4 regions of the Xanthocytophaga flava genome follow, and region 4 is predicted to be linked to each of the others. Evidence: riboswitches for the same ligand, from Rfam matches in the RefSeq annotation. Region 4 holds a riboswitch; each other region holds the start of a gene.
The links. A riboswitch is a leader RNA that binds a small molecule or an ion and turns the genes downstream of it on or off. The one in region 4 is predicted to bind S-adenosylmethionine.
Positions count from the first base shown of each region.

Region 1: it holds a riboswitch for S-adenosylmethionine, as region 4 does, so the genes downstream of both, QNI15_RS29255 (patatin-like phospholipase family protein) here and QNI15_RS26125 (cysteine desulfurase family protein) in region 4, are expected to answer to the same signal.
Region 2: it holds a riboswitch for S-adenosylmethionine, as region 4 does, so the genes downstream of both, QNI15_RS32030 (YceI family protein) here and QNI15_RS26125 (cysteine desulfurase family protein) in region 4, are expected to answer to the same signal.
Region 3: it holds a riboswitch for S-adenosylmethionine, as region 4 does, so the genes downstream of both, QNI15_RS00530 (O-acetylhomoserine aminocarboxypropyltransferase/cysteine synthase family protein) here and QNI15_RS26125 (cysteine desulfurase family protein) in region 4, are expected to answer to the same signal.

Region 1 covers NZ_JASJOR010000026.1:112,981-117,058, reverse strand. The annotation lists gene QNI15_RS29260 (Ppx/GppA phosphatase family protein) at 1-830, opposite strand, end outside; SAM riboswitch class I at 1,040-1,197, shown strand; gene QNI15_RS29255 (patatin-like phospholipase family protein) at 1,274-2,320, shown strand; gene metH (methionine synthase) at 2,383-4,078, shown strand, end outside.
Region 2 covers NZ_JASJOR010000033.1:29,877-33,954, reverse strand. The annotation lists gene QNI15_RS32035 (tetratricopeptide repeat protein) at 1-933, opposite strand, end outside; gene QNI15_RS32030 (YceI family protein) at 1,116-1,748, opposite strand; SAM riboswitch class I at 2,105-2,207, opposite strand; gene QNI15_RS32025 (hypothetical protein) at 2,452-3,279, opposite strand; gene QNI15_RS32020 (ATP-grasp domain-containing protein) at 3,417-4,078, opposite strand, start outside.
Region 3 covers NZ_JASJOR010000001.1:130,035-134,112, reverse strand. The annotation lists gene QNI15_RS00535 (homoserine O-acetyltransferase family protein) at 1-789, opposite strand, end outside; gene QNI15_RS00530 (O-acetylhomoserine aminocarboxypropyltransferase/cysteine synthase family protein) at 804-2,129, opposite strand; SAM riboswitch class I at 2,402-2,506, opposite strand; gene QNI15_RS00525 (hypothetical protein) at 2,735-3,301, shown strand; gene QNI15_RS00520 (L-threonylcarbamoyladenylate synthase) at 3,336-3,902, opposite strand.
Region 4 covers NZ_JASJOR010000021.1:54,971-59,048, forward strand. The annotation lists gene QNI15_RS26120 (sterol desaturase family protein) at 1-1,202, opposite strand, end outside; gene QNI15_RS26125 (cysteine desulfurase family protein) at 1,444-2,607, opposite strand; SAM riboswitch class I at 2,828-2,931, opposite strand; gene QNI15_RS26130 (DUF4468 domain-containing protein) at 3,159-3,734, opposite strand.

The DNA of each region.
Region 1 (4,078 bases), on a different contig from region 4:
ATCAGATCAGCATTGGCACACTGCATTACATATAAATATATTTCTGCTGCAGGTACAATCACATCCGCCCGATCAGGGTTCAAACGTAGTTTGTTGATCCGATCTTCTACAGAATGTCGCATTACAAAATCATGAATGGTTTCAATATCGTCCCGACTTACCATTCCACTTACGCTCTGTTGTGTGAACTGATAAAGCTTAGCCATCTCATAAATTTTGCTGATATTCCCTCCCGTTCCTACAGCATAGACAGAATCTGAAAGCCCTGTAAGTTCTTCTTCTAGCCATTCTTTCATAGACTTCCATTGGCGCGCAGCTTTTTTAGGCTCTTCGAGTAATCGTACCGAGCCAATTTTAAAAGACCGAGCTGCAATTTTTTTCTGATTTACATATACATTCAATTCAGTACTCCCTCCTCCTACATCAATGTGCACATAAGTAGCTGCATCCAATTCACGTACTACTACATTGTTAACCAGCTCAGCCTCCTGATTCCCTGTGATAACTTGAATACGCATATTCAGTTTTTCTTGTATCCGCTTCACAATATCTGGTCCGTTTTCTGCTTCACGCATAGCCGATGTAGCACAAAGACGAAACTGGTCTACTTCATGCAATTCAAACAACAACTTACAGGCATGTATAAACTTGGTCAGATTTGCTTCACGCTGAGGACCAATTACGCCAGAATGAAAAACATCCTTTCCCAATTGGAGTGGAAACCGGATGTACTCTACCTGTTTAAAAGATACTTTATCTCCATCATGTAATACCAGACTAATTTGCATACGGGCAGCATTTGACCCTATATCAATGGCACCTAATTTCATAAGTAAAAAATCTGAAGAATGTTTAAGATTTAACAATATGTATCCACACTATTCTTTGCCATCTATCAAAACAAAAATAACACCTTTGTTTTAGATACATTCCCATAGATAGTTCTTATTCCTGTGTATACTATGAATTATTTTATGAAACTGAATCACTATGTATCTATTTTTTATCTTCCTTTTAATTATATACCTTTGTACACAAATGCTTATCCAGAAAGACGGAGGGAATGGACCCAATGATGTCTTGGCAACCGTTTTTCGTTTCAGATATCTTACTACTACCAGAATTGCATCTCTGAAACGTAAAAAAAGGTGCTACTTTCCACCCCAGAACAAACTATTTTCTGGGGAAAGATAAGGAAGAAGCCTCATTTGCAACCCATCAAATGATCCTCCTCTCTGGAACCGCATACGTATAGGCTCTAAAAACAACTGGAATGAGATATCTCTTTTTCCTATTCTTTGCATATTATGCAACTGGTCAATGCTTTGGCCAGGCCACAGCCGTTTATCGAAATCTGGTAATGGAAGGAGGCGGTATTCGGGGTATAGCCTATAGTGGTGCTATTCAGGAACTGGAACGGAGGGGTATGCTGGATTCTGTTATCCGGGTAGGTGGCACATCAGCGGGAGCTATACAGGCCGCACTTCTGGCTGTAGGATATTCGGCAGATGAAATCAAACAACTAATTTATGCCATGCCTGTAAAAAAAATGAACGATGGCCGTTTCGTATTCATAGGTGGTAGCAACAGACTTGTTAAATATTATGGCTGGTACAGGGGTGAAAAGTTTACAAAATGGCTGGAAGAACAACTAAAGGCCAAAACAGGACTTGACAATATTACACTGGGCCAACTGCATACTATGGCAGGCCCAAACGGTATGAGGGATTTATATGTCACAGGCACCAATCTTACCCAACAAAAGGTCGAAGTGTTGTCATACGAAACCTATCCAGCCATGAAAGTATCAGATGCAGTTCGTATTTCTATGTCGATACCTCTGTATTTTAAAGCCATGTTTATAGATTCTCTTGGTAATACTATAGCAAAACCTGCGCCTGGTCAGAAGGTAAATGTAATGGTAGATGGAGGTATTTTAGCTAATTATCCTATTGACCTTTTTGACCAGAACAAGTATTTATACAGGCCACAACCTGAACTTTCTTCAGATACCTATGTATTCAATCCGGAAACACTTGGTTTGCGTCTGGATAGAGAAGAGCAAATAACCTATGACACTCAACAGAAAGGGCTCGCACCCTATGAGATTTACAACTTTAAGAGTTATATGTCTGCCTTTTACACTATTGTCAGTGAAAATCTGAATCGTAACAAACTCAAAACAGAAGACTGGCGTCGGACAATCAGTATCAATACCCTTAACTTCGGACCCAAAATTAAACACCTTTCTAAAGCAGAAAAAGAACAACTAATGGAAAGTGGCAGGTTCGGAACAATTGGATTCCTGCATAAGAAATAATTTTCATCTACTATACTAAGAATATATACCATACATCGACATTAACACATAGCTATACCTACATGACTGACATTCGCGATATTCTCAAGCAACGTATCCTGATACTTGATGGAGCCATGGGAACCATGATTCAACGATATCATCTGACAGAAGAAGACTACAGAGGAGAACGCTTTAAGGATTTCCCCCATGATTTGAAAGGTAACAATGACTTGTTATCTATTACACAACCAGCAATCATTAAGGAAATCCATACCAAATATCTGGAAGCAGGTGCAGATATCATTGAAACCAATACCTTTTCAGGTACTTCTATCGCGATGGCAGACTACCATATGGAAGATCTGGTATATGAATTGAACTATGAGTCAGCGAAGGTAGCAAAAGAAGCGGTAATAGAATTTAATGCAAAATACCCTGAAAAGCCTCGCTTTGTAGCAGGTGCTATGGGCCCAACTAACCGTACTGCATCTTTATCGCCAGATGTTAACAATCCTGGTTATCGTGCCATTACGTTTGATCAACTGGTTGACGCTTATTATGAGCAGGTACGCGGACTTGTTGATGGTGGAGCGGATATACTATTGGTAGAAACCATTTTTGATACGCTTAATGCCAAAGCGGCTTTATTTGCCATTGATTTATTCTTTGTCAATAACAAAGACAAGCAGCCTTTGCCTATCATGGTTTCCGGAACCATCACAGATGCCTCCGGACGTACCCTATCCGGACAGACAACGGAAGCATTCTTAACCTCTGTATCACATCTGCCATTGCTTTCAGTAGGACTTAATTGTGCACTAGGTGCAGACTTAATGCGTCCGTATGTCCAAACACTGGCAAAGGAATCTCCTTTCTTTACCTCTGCATATCCTAATGCCGGACTACCAAACGAATTTGGCGAATATGATCAATCTCCGGATGAGATGGCAGCCATTGTAGAAGGGTTTCTGTCAGATAGCTTTGTCAATATAATAGGTGGGTGTTGTGGTACTACACCTGATCATATTCAGGCTATTGCAAAAGTAGCAGCCAACTATCAACCACGTCCTCTACCCCAGTTTGACAAGACAATGAAATTGTCAGGTCTGGAACCATTACGGGTAACTAAAGAAACTAATTTCATCAATGTTGGGGAACGAACCAATGTAACAGGATCGAAAGCATTTGCACGACTTATTAAAACAGGGGATTATGAAGCAGCCCTGAGTGTAGCACGTCAGCAGGTAGAAGGTGGAGCCCAGGTCATAGATATTAACATGGACGAAGGGATGCTTGATTCCGTAGAGGTGATGACTACATTTCTGAATCTGATAGCAGCAGAACCTGATATCTCCCGTGTCCCAATCATGATAGACTCTTCCAAATGGGAAGTTATTGAAGCCGGATTGAAATGTGTACAGGGTAAGGCAATTGTAAATTCTATCTCCCTAAAAGAAGGGGAAGAAAAATTCAAAGACTATGCACATAAGATACTGCGTTATGGTGCAGCAACTGTGGTAATGGCTTTTGATGAACAGGGGCAGGCAGACTCATACGAACGCAGAATTCAGATTTGTGAAAGAGCATACAACATTCTGGTAAAAGAAGTAGGCTTCCCACCTGAAGATATCATCTTCGACCCTAACATCCTGACAGTTGCAACAGGGATTGAAGAACACAACAACTATGCAGTTGATTTCTTTAATGCAACCAAATGGATAAAAGAAAACCTTCCTTATGCAAAAGTATCAGGTGGGGTATCCAATATATCATTTA
Region 2 (4,078 bases), on a different contig from region 4:
GTTATGGATATAATTCCAGGCATCTACTTCCGCAATTCCCTGCTCTTTCATATAGACAGAGTCGACAGCCAGCGAAGCAGCAAAGGCATCATACGCTTTTTTGTAGTCACCCAACTTATAATACACATGCCCTGGCATATGCACCATATGTCCTGAGGCAGGTGCCAAAGTGGGTAACTTGACAGAACTCTCCAGCGCCTGTTCCGGACAGCAGTTTTCCATCAGATGTATCCAGTAGTGATGAGCAGCCGCATTGTCAGGGTAATTTTTCAGCAGATCACGCAACAGGTATTCAGCATATAGCTGTCCTTCACGTGGATTCATAGCCGCATCGTACCCTCCCATTTTGCTTAATGCCAGAAACAACTTGGCATCTATATCTTGCGGATATTTGTGAATGATCAGTTCCAGCTTCTTTTGGTATTCTTTCTTACTTCCATCTTGTTCTTCATCTCTTGCCAATATTGCATCCGCATATAGCTTCTCATGTTCAGAAGCTGTTTCTTTTAGCTTTTTCAATTGTTGAATAGCCAATAATTTATCGGCTGTAAAGTCATCTCCTTCAATAGCACCGATGGCACTGTACAAACCCCAGTAAGGCATCAGAGCGGCAGAATCAAGCCGAATAGCTTCTTTAAATGCACGATAGGCCTCAAAATCCCAGAAGCAGTGCAATAAAGCAACCCCTTGACTAAAATAAGCCTGTGCCTGTGCAGAAGAGGTTTTTATTTTGAGATTAGAAGATCCAACTCCTTTGAGTAAATGCGGGGCAGGAAGATTATGAACATATACAGTTTCCTGTCGATAAGCTTGTATATGTGCCAGATGATTATGATCTCCTCCACCCGAATGAGCATGATGCTCTTCCTGTCTCACACGCTGAGCCAATACGGCAGAGGAAACCAGCAGAACTAGTAAGAAGTAAAATTTCATCAATACTGTATAGAGTTGTATGGTTGCTGTACTTTAGTGACAGGTATGAAAGATTGGACTTTGGGCAGGCAATGGCAAAGCCCATACCCAAAGTCAAATCAGATTGGTTAATTCCCTTTCTTACATTCACACTTTAACTATAATTATACTTTTACACTTTACTTTAGAGGCTAAAAGCTGTTTTATTTCGCTTTTGCAGTAGCAGTAGATTGTCCGGCAGCAACAATGTTTACATCCAGTTCAAAATCATCGTAGATAAACTTGTCTCCAATGTTGGGGAAGAAAGACTTAGAGCCATACTTAATATCATATTTAGTACGGTTTACTACTATTTTGGCAGTTGCGGTAGCTTTGTCTTTTTCAATCTTCACTACAGCTGGGAAGTTAACTGTGTTAGTTACACCTTTGATGGTCAGTTTCCCGGAAAGGTCGTAGGCATCTCCTCCCTTTGGGGTAGCAGAAGTGATTGTCAGAGTAGCTTTTGGAAATTTCTCTACGCCAAAAAAGTCATCACCTTTTAAATGTTTTACCAGTTTGGCGTTTTGTTCACTATCTGTAATATCGGTAACAGTAATTGTTCGAGTATCAATTTCAAAAGTTCCACCTTTCAGCTTGCCATCTGTTACAATCAGATTGCCACTGGTCAATGCAATGTTGCCTGTATGCTGGCCAGTAAATTTTTTGCCTGTCCAAACCAGCTTACTGGCTTGTGTATCTACTTTCAGCGTTGTTTCTCCCTTAGAAATTTCTTTTCCGATAAAGGATACTAAAGCAGAAGCGATAATAGCAAGGAATAAAAAGGAAATACGTTTCATAATTACTGTTGGTTTAGTGGTAAATCAAAAGATAAAACTTGCAGTAGCCCTGAATATCTCTCAATCCAGGGGTTCTGGAAGCATTGGTTATAGGTAGTTGTTGATTGGTTACTTATTTTCTATTGTAAAGACATGATATTTCCACTCTACCAAAAAAGGCAGCTCGACAAAGCAGGCAGTATACGTTTGTGATTATAACTAATGGCAGATAGAAATTTCTGTCAACAACACTCACTATCTTCATAGTGGCTTGCTATGATATAATCCATAGGCTCAACTAAGAAATAGTACATCCCTGTTGTGTGCAACAGACGTCTCACAAATGCTGAGAATAGGAGTTGTTTCATCGTCTTGTTAATTTATCTTTACCAATAAGGTCAGGAAGTAGCACTGTTTCCGGTGGTCAGAAAGTTGCTGGAAGTTCTGCGAGCCTGTTCTCTCCCTTCCTCTGTATAAATTAACTAATTAATTGGTGGTGCTTAATTAGTAAGATGATGCAAATGTAGAGACTAATTTTTGATTTCCAAATTATATCCCTACTTTTTCTGTAGAGATTATGTATTTATATATTTCCTAGATTTCAGGTTGACTAATATACTTCTTTGTGACCGTTCAAGCAGTGTATTTCTGTAGCAAATAGTATAAATAAAAGAGGTCTGAACCAATGTCCAGACCAACGATATTTTTGTGAATAAAAAACAGCTCACTTAGTGAGAGTCTTCCGCAACTCTTCTACAAATTCTTCTGTCACATCAAAATAAGAAGCCAGTTGCGGAGTGGTCAATACTCCGTCCTTCAGCAATTTTAGAATGGCTTCTCGCTTTCCTTCCAGCTTTCCTTCCAGTTTTCCTTCCAGTTTTCCTTCTCTAAAAAGGAAATCATCGTCTTTTTTGATGTATGGAGTAATCGAGTCAATCATGATTTCTATAAAAGGTGTTAGTTTACGCAAGTTAGCTAATATACGTAATTGTTGCAAGTGACGTTGCAGTTCACTTTTGCTTGTCGAAGTCTGGTTTATGCGTTCTACAATAAGAGCAACTGCCTCTTCCGGATGAGTATCGCCAAACTTACCCAATATAGCAAATACGACCTCATCTCCTTTTTCAGAAGAGAGAAACAACTTATAGTCAATGGTCGAAAACTGAACTAACCGAAACGCATAGGAAAGATCGGGTTCTTCAATATGAGTCGGCATCTTCGGTTGCGGATCGGAAAGAAAGATTACATACTGTTTAACAGGCAATTCATATTTTCGGGAGAGCATACCTCTGTATTCCAGCATCCGATATACCATAGCAGCTTCATCTACCAGTTGGAATTCAAGCTGTAATAAGAAAGTGTACCCTTGCTTGTCGGTAATTTTCAGCAATTGGTCAGGCCTTCTTTCTACTGTGCGTTGTAGTTCCTGTGGCATTTTCTCGTAAGAGGCCACTTGAATCTGAAGCACCTTCTCAATCAGTGCCAGAGTAACAGACTCTAAATTCTCCTTAAATATCTTATCGTACTGGTTCCCTTCTTTTTTACTACTCATACAACTACAGACAGGTGAATAATTGCGCGAAAGTAACCAATAAATAAACTCTTTCTAGCATATCTAGCTACAATTAGTTTAAATGAAAGTGCACACAACTGTTTATCTACATGAACTAACACAACAAACAGGGTCCTTTATAAGCTCCATCGTTGATTCAACATATTGATAAGTAAATCCGTAAATTCCCAACCTATCTTTCGGGCTGCCAGGGCACTCAGACTATCCTGATCTTGCCTGTGTGCTCGGGCTACACCTGTCATGTTGGGTTTCATATTTAGATCAAAGAGGAAATACTGCCCATTTTTATCTGCCCGACAATCAATTCGGATAGGAGCCTTTGCTTCTACCAAGGCAGCGGCTTTCTCACATTGAAGGTAAAGTGTTTGTATCTTTTTCGTCTGCAATTCTTCTTCTGTTAATACAATGCTATTATTAGTCACAGCCACTGTACCATTGTAGGGTGCAATTCCTGATTCGTGATTGAATCTTTTTACAGCAGGCAGACTCCAGTAACCAGGATACTCTATCTCCTGGCCTTTATCAAAGTACTTACCTGGAGGCATAACCGTAATGGTAACTTCCTGTCCTGGCAAGAATTCTTCCAGGTACAAAGCTGTTCCATATTGTCCTTCCTCAAACAACAAATTCAATGTTTCAGTCAATGTATGCCAGTTATGTAGTACTGATACTCCCTGACTCCCTCTGCCTCTGATTGGTTTAGCTACTACAGGAAACGAAAATGGTACTATCACCTGATCCCGGTTGTCAATAGTAATGATTACTGAATCAGGTACAG
Region 3 (4,078 bases), on a different contig from region 4:
TTTTGCCAATTTCTCACCCTGGTATCGTTGATAAGACGATGCAGGAAAATCATCCTGTTTGTTTTTATCAGGTGACGTTTGTTTCTGAGTGTATGTTTCGTAATGGCGATAAGACAGTAAGGCAATAGATCTGGCTGTTTTCATTCCCTGGATACCTGCATCTGGACGTTTTTCTTTCCAGGTTGGATCTGTTTCGATTGCCATACGTTGTGACTCATTGAAAGCTATTCCCCATGCCGAATGGTAGGCATTGGTGGCTATCAGAATCAGGTTGTCAATGAGAGTAGGCTGCAGAATTGCCCATTCCATAGCTTGTTGCCCACCAAGTGAGCCGCCAATACAGGTGTGGATCTTTGTAATGCCTAAGTGAATACGAAGTAGTTCCATGGCATTGACCATATCCCGGATAGTCACAAACGGAAAGTCGTGATAGTACCGATCATCGGTTTTGTTATTCCATGAAAATGGCCCTGTTGATCCATAATGTGAACCAAGGATGTTAGCACATATAATAAAATGCTCATCAGGATTGTAGAATTTACCTTCTCCAATCATTCCTGACCACCAGTCATCTGCACTTGCATTTCCTGTCAATGCATGACAAACCCAGACTACATTATCTTTTGTTTCATTTAGTGTGCCGGATGTTCCATACACCAGATTGAACCGTGCTAAAGTTTCTCCAGACTCTAATGTAAATTCTTGTTCGTAACTGAATTGTAAAAGATTCAAATTCAATTCATAATTAGGGATGAAAAGATTGGTTTCATGGCTAGTTATTTTAGCCATGAAACCCTTTTATATTAATTTAATACTGCGCTATCTTCGTGAATTTTAACAAATGCCTGTTCAAAATCGGCTTTAATATCTTCAATATGTTCCAAGCCTACTGACACCCGCAGTAATGTAGGCTCTACACCAGCACTGCGTTGTTCTGTTTCATTCAATTGAGAATGAGTAGTTGAGGCTGGATGGATAATAAGCGTCTTGGCATCTCCTACATTGGCCAAATGGCTAGTTAGCTTTAAGCTGTTAACAAACTTCTCAGCTTCATCTTTGCCTCCTTTGATGTTGAACGTCAGAATGGCTCCTGCTCCACGTTTCAGATATTTCTGAGCCAGTGTATAATGTGGGCTGCTTGGCAGACCAGGATAGTTTACACTTTCTACCTGATCATGTGCTTCCAGCCATTGAGCCAGTTTCAGTGCATTCTCCACATGACGATCTGCACGTAAAGAAAGAGTTTCTAATCCTTGCAGGAATAAGAATGAGTTAAACGGACTAATGGCCGGACCCCAATCCCGTAAACCTTCTACCCGGCAACGGATAATGAAGGCGATATTAGGAAGTCCAATAGGATTACCTTCTCCGAAAATATCCCAGAACTTTAATCCATGATAACCTTCTGATGGTTCTGTAAACTGCGGATATTTTCCATTACCCCAATTGTAATTACCTCCATCAATAATTACCCCGCCAATACTGGTACCGTGTCCTCCAATCCATTTGGTCGCTGATTCTACAACAACATGGGCTCCATGTTCCAATGGACGGAAAAGATAACCGCCAATACCAAATGTATTGTCAACAATTACAGGTAGATCATACTTTTTGGCTAAGGCTGCAATGGCATCGAAGTCTGCTACATTCAAACCAGGATTTCCAATCGTTTCCAGATAAATAGCCTTAGTTTTTTCATCGATTAATTGTTCGAAGCTGGCTGGTTCATTGTCTTTCGCAAAGCGAGCTTCTACGCCAAGCCTTTTAAAAGAAACTTTAAATTGATTCCAGCTTCCTCCATACAAAAATGGAGAAGTGACAAAGTTGTCGCCAACATTGAGAATGTTATTTAATGCAATAAATTGCGCTGCATGTCCTGACGCTACAGCCAATGCTGCCACTCCGCCCTCTAATGCTGCAATTCGCTTCTCAAAAACATCCTGTGTAGGGTTCATGATGCGTGTATAAATGTTGCCAAACTCTTTTAAGGCAAACAGATTTGCACCATGGGTTGAATCTTTGAATTGGTAAGAAGTGGTTTGGTAAAGAGGTACTGCACGTGATTGTGTAGTTGGATCAACTTCCTGACCGGCATGCAGTTGTAAGGTTTCGAAACGTAATTGAGACATAACTAGGTGTGTTTGAGGTTTTTAAATAAGATTGAAATTTGGATTCTTGTAAATAAGGCTTTTTTAAAAGCAATTCCAAAATAAATCTCCTTAAAGTATATGAAACTAGTAGAGTAATACGATTTCGTTGCTTTTTTGCATTGAAAGCAAACTGTAGCGCATTCGGAAAGGAAAGAAACTCAATACACGAAAAGATACTGGAAGACAATGTTGCGATAACACAGTCATGCACAAATGGCGTGAAAATAATCTTTTAAGAAGCATGATTTTTTGATTTATATTTCCTAATCAGCTTAGGTAGGATTTAGCACCTTGCCATTGTGGGTAGGTTGCCAGACGTTCTTCGAGCCTATTCTCTCCCGTCTTCTGTATAAACCAATTACTTGTTGAGGGTAATTGACTTGCAGGGTTACAAAAGTAGAAAGCGTTTTTTAGATTTGCAAAATTTGTTTATGAAACCTTCAACTATGGCAAAATCATTGATTAACCTTATGAGTTTTGAGGATGGTTCAGGTTTTAAAAAAACATTTCCCAATTAGAACTTAAAAACTGATATGGGATCAGATTTTGCACTTATTTTGTGTTCATTACTATTTTAAAATGCTATGGGATTTCAACTTAAGATTTTTTTATTCGTTTTAACAGTTTGGGGAGTAGGCTTTCAGGGTATTCCTAAATTAAAGAAGACAAAGTTAACTGACCAAATTACGGTTTCGCTGCCTGAAGATTTTCATCCAATGACAGATGATGAAATAGCAGCCAAATATTTTGTATCAAGAAAGCCAACTGCTAGTTTTTCAAGTGCTGACCGGGTAGCTGATTTCTCTTTTAATCAAACAACTACACCTGGAAGGCAACAGGATCTGGCAATGCTGAAAGACTTTTTTAAATCGGGAATCCGGTCTAACTTTACTAAAGTCGATTTTATTCAGGAAGGAGTTGTCCAGATTAATGAAAGGGACTTCATCGTTTTAGAATACACCGCAGAATTGCGTGATGAAGATCCTAATTCAGCTAATAAGGGGATTACACGCCAATATTCTTATATTGTGTACACAACAATTCGTAATAAGGTGAATGTTATGGCCTTTAATTGCCCTGTGCAGGTAAGAGAACACTGGCAACCTATTGCGAAAGAGGTTATGAATTCAATAAAAATAAGTGGAAAGTAATAATAAGGGTTCAGGTATCATACCTGAACCCTTATTATTTCCGGATAAACTTAATTTCACCATTTACTTCCAGCCGGAGTATATTAGCTAACTGATAATCATTTTTAGTGCTTTGTTCCATTGGAACAACATAGTCTACACCTTTGACAATTTCAGGATCTACATCATCTAGAGTTCTGGGAATAAACTGATTAGGGCGGTTTGCCGAAGTTGCAACAATGGCACGGTTAAATTTTCCGATAAGCTTTCCAAGAAAGTCATTGTCTTTGACTAAGCGAATAGCGATACTCCGATCTGATGCCAACACATCTGAAGATACATTTTTTCCATTGGAGTAAACTACAGTTAACGGACGTTCTGAAAATTCAACCAGATCCCAGGCTATATCTGGTACTTTATTCATATATTCAGGGAGCCAGCCTATCTGTGAAATCATAGCCACCAGAGGTTTAGGTGTTTCTCTCTTTTTTAATTCATGGACTCGTTTAACAGCCGCGTCATTACGGGCATCACAAAGAATACTCCATACTGTATCAGTAGGAGAAAGAACAACTCCACCTGTTTTTAAAATTTCGTAGGCACGCTGAATACTATCTGTCATAAAGGTTTTGTAAGCAGTATTTTTTAGAAGTGCAAAATAAATGCTTTGTATGGACAAATATTATTTTTTGTTGCTTATTCCCTCTGTCTGCTTTTTATTTAAAAGATATATTCTGTCTTGTGGGATATATTTATCGTATGTATAGGTAGTTCATTTCAAGAATATATGTAGTAATC
Region 4 (4,078 bases):
TAAATTAAACGCAGATACTGTTTTTCAAACCATGTAAAGAAACAAATCAGAGCCACTACAAACACCCAACCGAACACTACAATAGTTGTTGATCCAAAATAAATATAGGCAAACAATATAGCAGTGATTAACCTTGTGTATTCCAGATAAAAAACCCACTTCCGTTGTTCCAGAATTGCTCCACAGTTAATAAGTGTCAGCAGGATTAGAAATGCTATTCCAATTTGTATACTAAGCGAGATCTGATGTTCAAATAAAGTCACCAGAAATAAGCTAAGTAGTACAGATCCAATCTGCCATATGACATAATTTTTAAATCGTATACCACTAGCATTTACTGACTTATTAAAAAGGAATCTTTGTTCCAATTTCTCTCTTACATATTCAGGAACCAGATCAGGACCACCAAAAATGATTTTTATTTTATTGCCCCACCCTTGGGTATGTTTGACTGTATACAATAGTTCCAGTATAAAATGGAAGTGCTGCCATAAAAAGCTATGACTGTTCAATGGCTTCGTTAAACCATAATGAGGTTCTTCCTTTTCTTCAACAAAAGTCCCGAAAATCTTATCCCAGATAATAAGAACATCTCCATAGTTCTTGTCCAGGTAATGTTCATCTGAAGCATGATGTACCCGATGATGTGATGGAGTAACCAATATATATTCCAGTATTCCCAGTTTGCCAATAGTGCGTGTATGAATGAAGAAAGGATATGCACCATGAATTAATAAAATACTTGTAATCATCTCTGGTGGAAATCCGATCCAGGGAAGTACAGACCAAAAAACAACTCGAACCAATGCCTGAAAAACAGTAATACGGGCCGAAACAGTATAGTTAAAATCTTCACTCTGATGATGTACTACATGCACACTCCATAACAAGCTGATTTCATGAGCTAAGCGATGATACCAGTACCACACAAAATCTGTACATAAGAACAATGCCAGCCACAATAAAACACTTGGCTTAATAGTGAATACAGCAAAGTGAGTATGAATGTATGTGTAGAAATAGTAGAAAATGCCAACTGTAAATAAATCCGCAAGTCTTTCTGCAATACCAATACTTATATTGACAATAGACCGATCAAAATGGAAATAGTCTTCTTTCTGCTGTCTTCTTGCGACCCAATACTCCAATGCTGTGAACAACAAAAAAAGAGGAATTGCAAATGCCAGATAATTTAATTTCATAGTAAACAAGGCCTTAGTAATACATGCAGATACTCTTCTTGACGGTTTTTAATACCCTGGCAACAGCCCGTGAATAAGAAGAATACATTTACCACCATATATTTTTTATTCCATTTAGCCATTGCTCAGGGCATTCAAAACAGATCTTTTGATTCTGCCTCACAAAAATACATAATTCCTATAGAATTTATAGAGATTAAGATAAAAAATTTTCAAACTATTCTAACAACCTAAAAAACAATTACTTAGACACAACAGCATATTGCAATACATTTTGGTTTTTATAAATAGTAGACAAAGTTTTAACTAGATACTCTACTTCTGCAAGTGTATTATACTTACTAAACGAAAAACGAATATTTTCCAGATCCAGATTACGGCCCAGCTGCCGGAGTACATGTGAGCCATGCTCAACCAAGTTTGAGCAAGCGCTACCTCCTGATACATAGATACCTTTTTCATTTAATATATCCACCAATGCTCTATCACCCAAGGCAGGAAATCCAATATTCACTATAGAGGGAAGACTCTTATCTAATTGATCGCTATCACCATTAAAAACCAGTTGAGGAAATACTTCTTTCAATCTACGAATCAGATACCCTTTTAATTTTTGCAGATAATGTTGTGTGTCATCCAGGTTTTCATAAGCTAGAGCCAAAGCTGTTGCCAGTCCTACGATACCTGCTACATTCTCAGTTCCTGCTCTCAAACTTTTTTCCTGGGAGCCACCATGTATTAATGGTTGTAAATGAATTTGTTTATTAACATACAAAAAGCCTATTCCTTTAGGGCCGTGAAACTTATGAGCAGAGCCAACCAAAAAATGAACAGGAATCTTTGACAGATTTAACCGCCGTTTCCCTAACGTCTGAACCGTATCAGAATGAAATACAGCTTTATAAGTGCGGCATATATTTCCAATTTCTTCTATGTCATTCAGATTCCCAATTTCATTATTTCCATGCATCAGACTTACAAAGGATGCAGGATTCTTTTGTAATAAGTATTGAAGGTGACCAAGATTAACTCTACCCCATGCATCTGTTTCCACCAGACTAACACGTATCTGGTAACTCTTCCGATAAAAATCCAGGCTCTTTAACACTGAATCATGTTCTAAAGGACTTGTTATAAAATGGCGAAAACGCAATGTGTGTATACTTCCTGCTAATGCCAGATTATTTGCCTCTGTGGCTCCAGAGGTAAAAAAAATTTCTTCAGGTGAAGCCTGTAACAGGTTTGCGATCTTGTTTCGGGCAGATTCCACAGCTTCTTTAGCTATCCTTCCATATTGGTGTGTTGATGAAGGGTTACCATGATGCCGGCCTAAATAAAGTAACATAGCCTCTAATACCTGCGAGTCGAGAGGTGTTGTAGCTGCATTATCGAAATATATTTCCATAGAGTTGTATAAATAAATAACAGAACAGATTGAGAACAGACATATCATAAATTCCCTCAAAAGAGTCAGATTACTCATAATTTGAGTGGAAATATACTGTCTGGATAGAGGTTAACCTCTTATGTATTGCGTGATCCGATACAGAAAAAATGTATCTATCTTAACAACAACACATTCGTTCGCAGGTAGGGTGATAAGTCTTTTTTAGCATATGATTGTTAATTTATATTTACCTATTCGGTCAGGATGTAGCACTGTTTCCGGGTGGTCGGAAGGTTGCTGGAAGTTCTGCGAGCCTGTTCTCTCCCTTCCTCTGTATAAATTAACTAATTAATGGTGGTATTAATTAGCAGGATTATGTCACAAATATAAAGTCAGTTTATAATATAACAAACAAATTGTCTACTTTTTTTATAGAGATTGTAGAATTATTTTACCCCATTGTTAGCCTTACCTATAAAATGCTCATTATCAAACACAAAGAAAGCTTTATAGTTGCAATTATAAAGCTTTTTTTGTGTTTGATACAAGAAGAATCACATAGTAAATGTTCATTCGTTGCCTATTTGAGTTAGTAGGCTATCTTTCGCTTCATTTTCGTTTCTAGCTAGTAAAGCAGCTTTTTCTATAGTCTCTTTTACTGAAGCTACCATTTTAGGTGTCTGTTGAGTTATTTGTGTTCTTATATCTTTCCAAACTAGGTCATACCAAGGCTTTTCTACTGCATTGATCTTGTAGGGAAAGCTAGGCGTCATTAGAATGGTATGGAATCGAATCTTTCCTTCATGTCTAAAATTTGTTATCTGATAACGAAATCCATCTTCTATAGCCACAAACTTAAAATCAAATAGAATAAAACCTTTTGTAACTTCACTTGCTGCGTGTACATTACTATTATAGACCAGATAGGATGTTCCTTTTATTTCTCCTGCTCCTCTATCCGATTCGCGTATGGTTTCTTTAGGCATATATTCTTGCTGCCAGGCAGATAAGTGCTTGTAAACTTCATCTTTTTCCAGTTTATCTACTTTTATCTCTCCAGAAAACATCATTAACTCAGCATGTTGAGCATTACTCATTAAACATGCAATCAAAACAACGCCAATAGTCAGTATCAGTTTTTTCATAGCTAAAATATAATATGATTCACTCTTGTCTATTACTGTTTACAAATATGTCACAAATTGTAAGAAGTTGTAGTTTAGCTCGTAAGTGTGCTATTGACGAAGGCGCATTATAACCATCTAAACACCTAATAATCAACACAAAAACCCTATTTTCGCTCTATTTATTATTGATCCATGCAGTAGAATTTCCGATGAAGCCCTTCCTTTTCAATAGGGAACCTATTTTCTACAAGATAACTTTTATCATATCATCCTCTAAATATACAGAGACAACAATCTGTATATCAATTAATTAAAGAGTGACACACTTTATCTATCCGAAAAAAGAACAAATTCGCATTAGT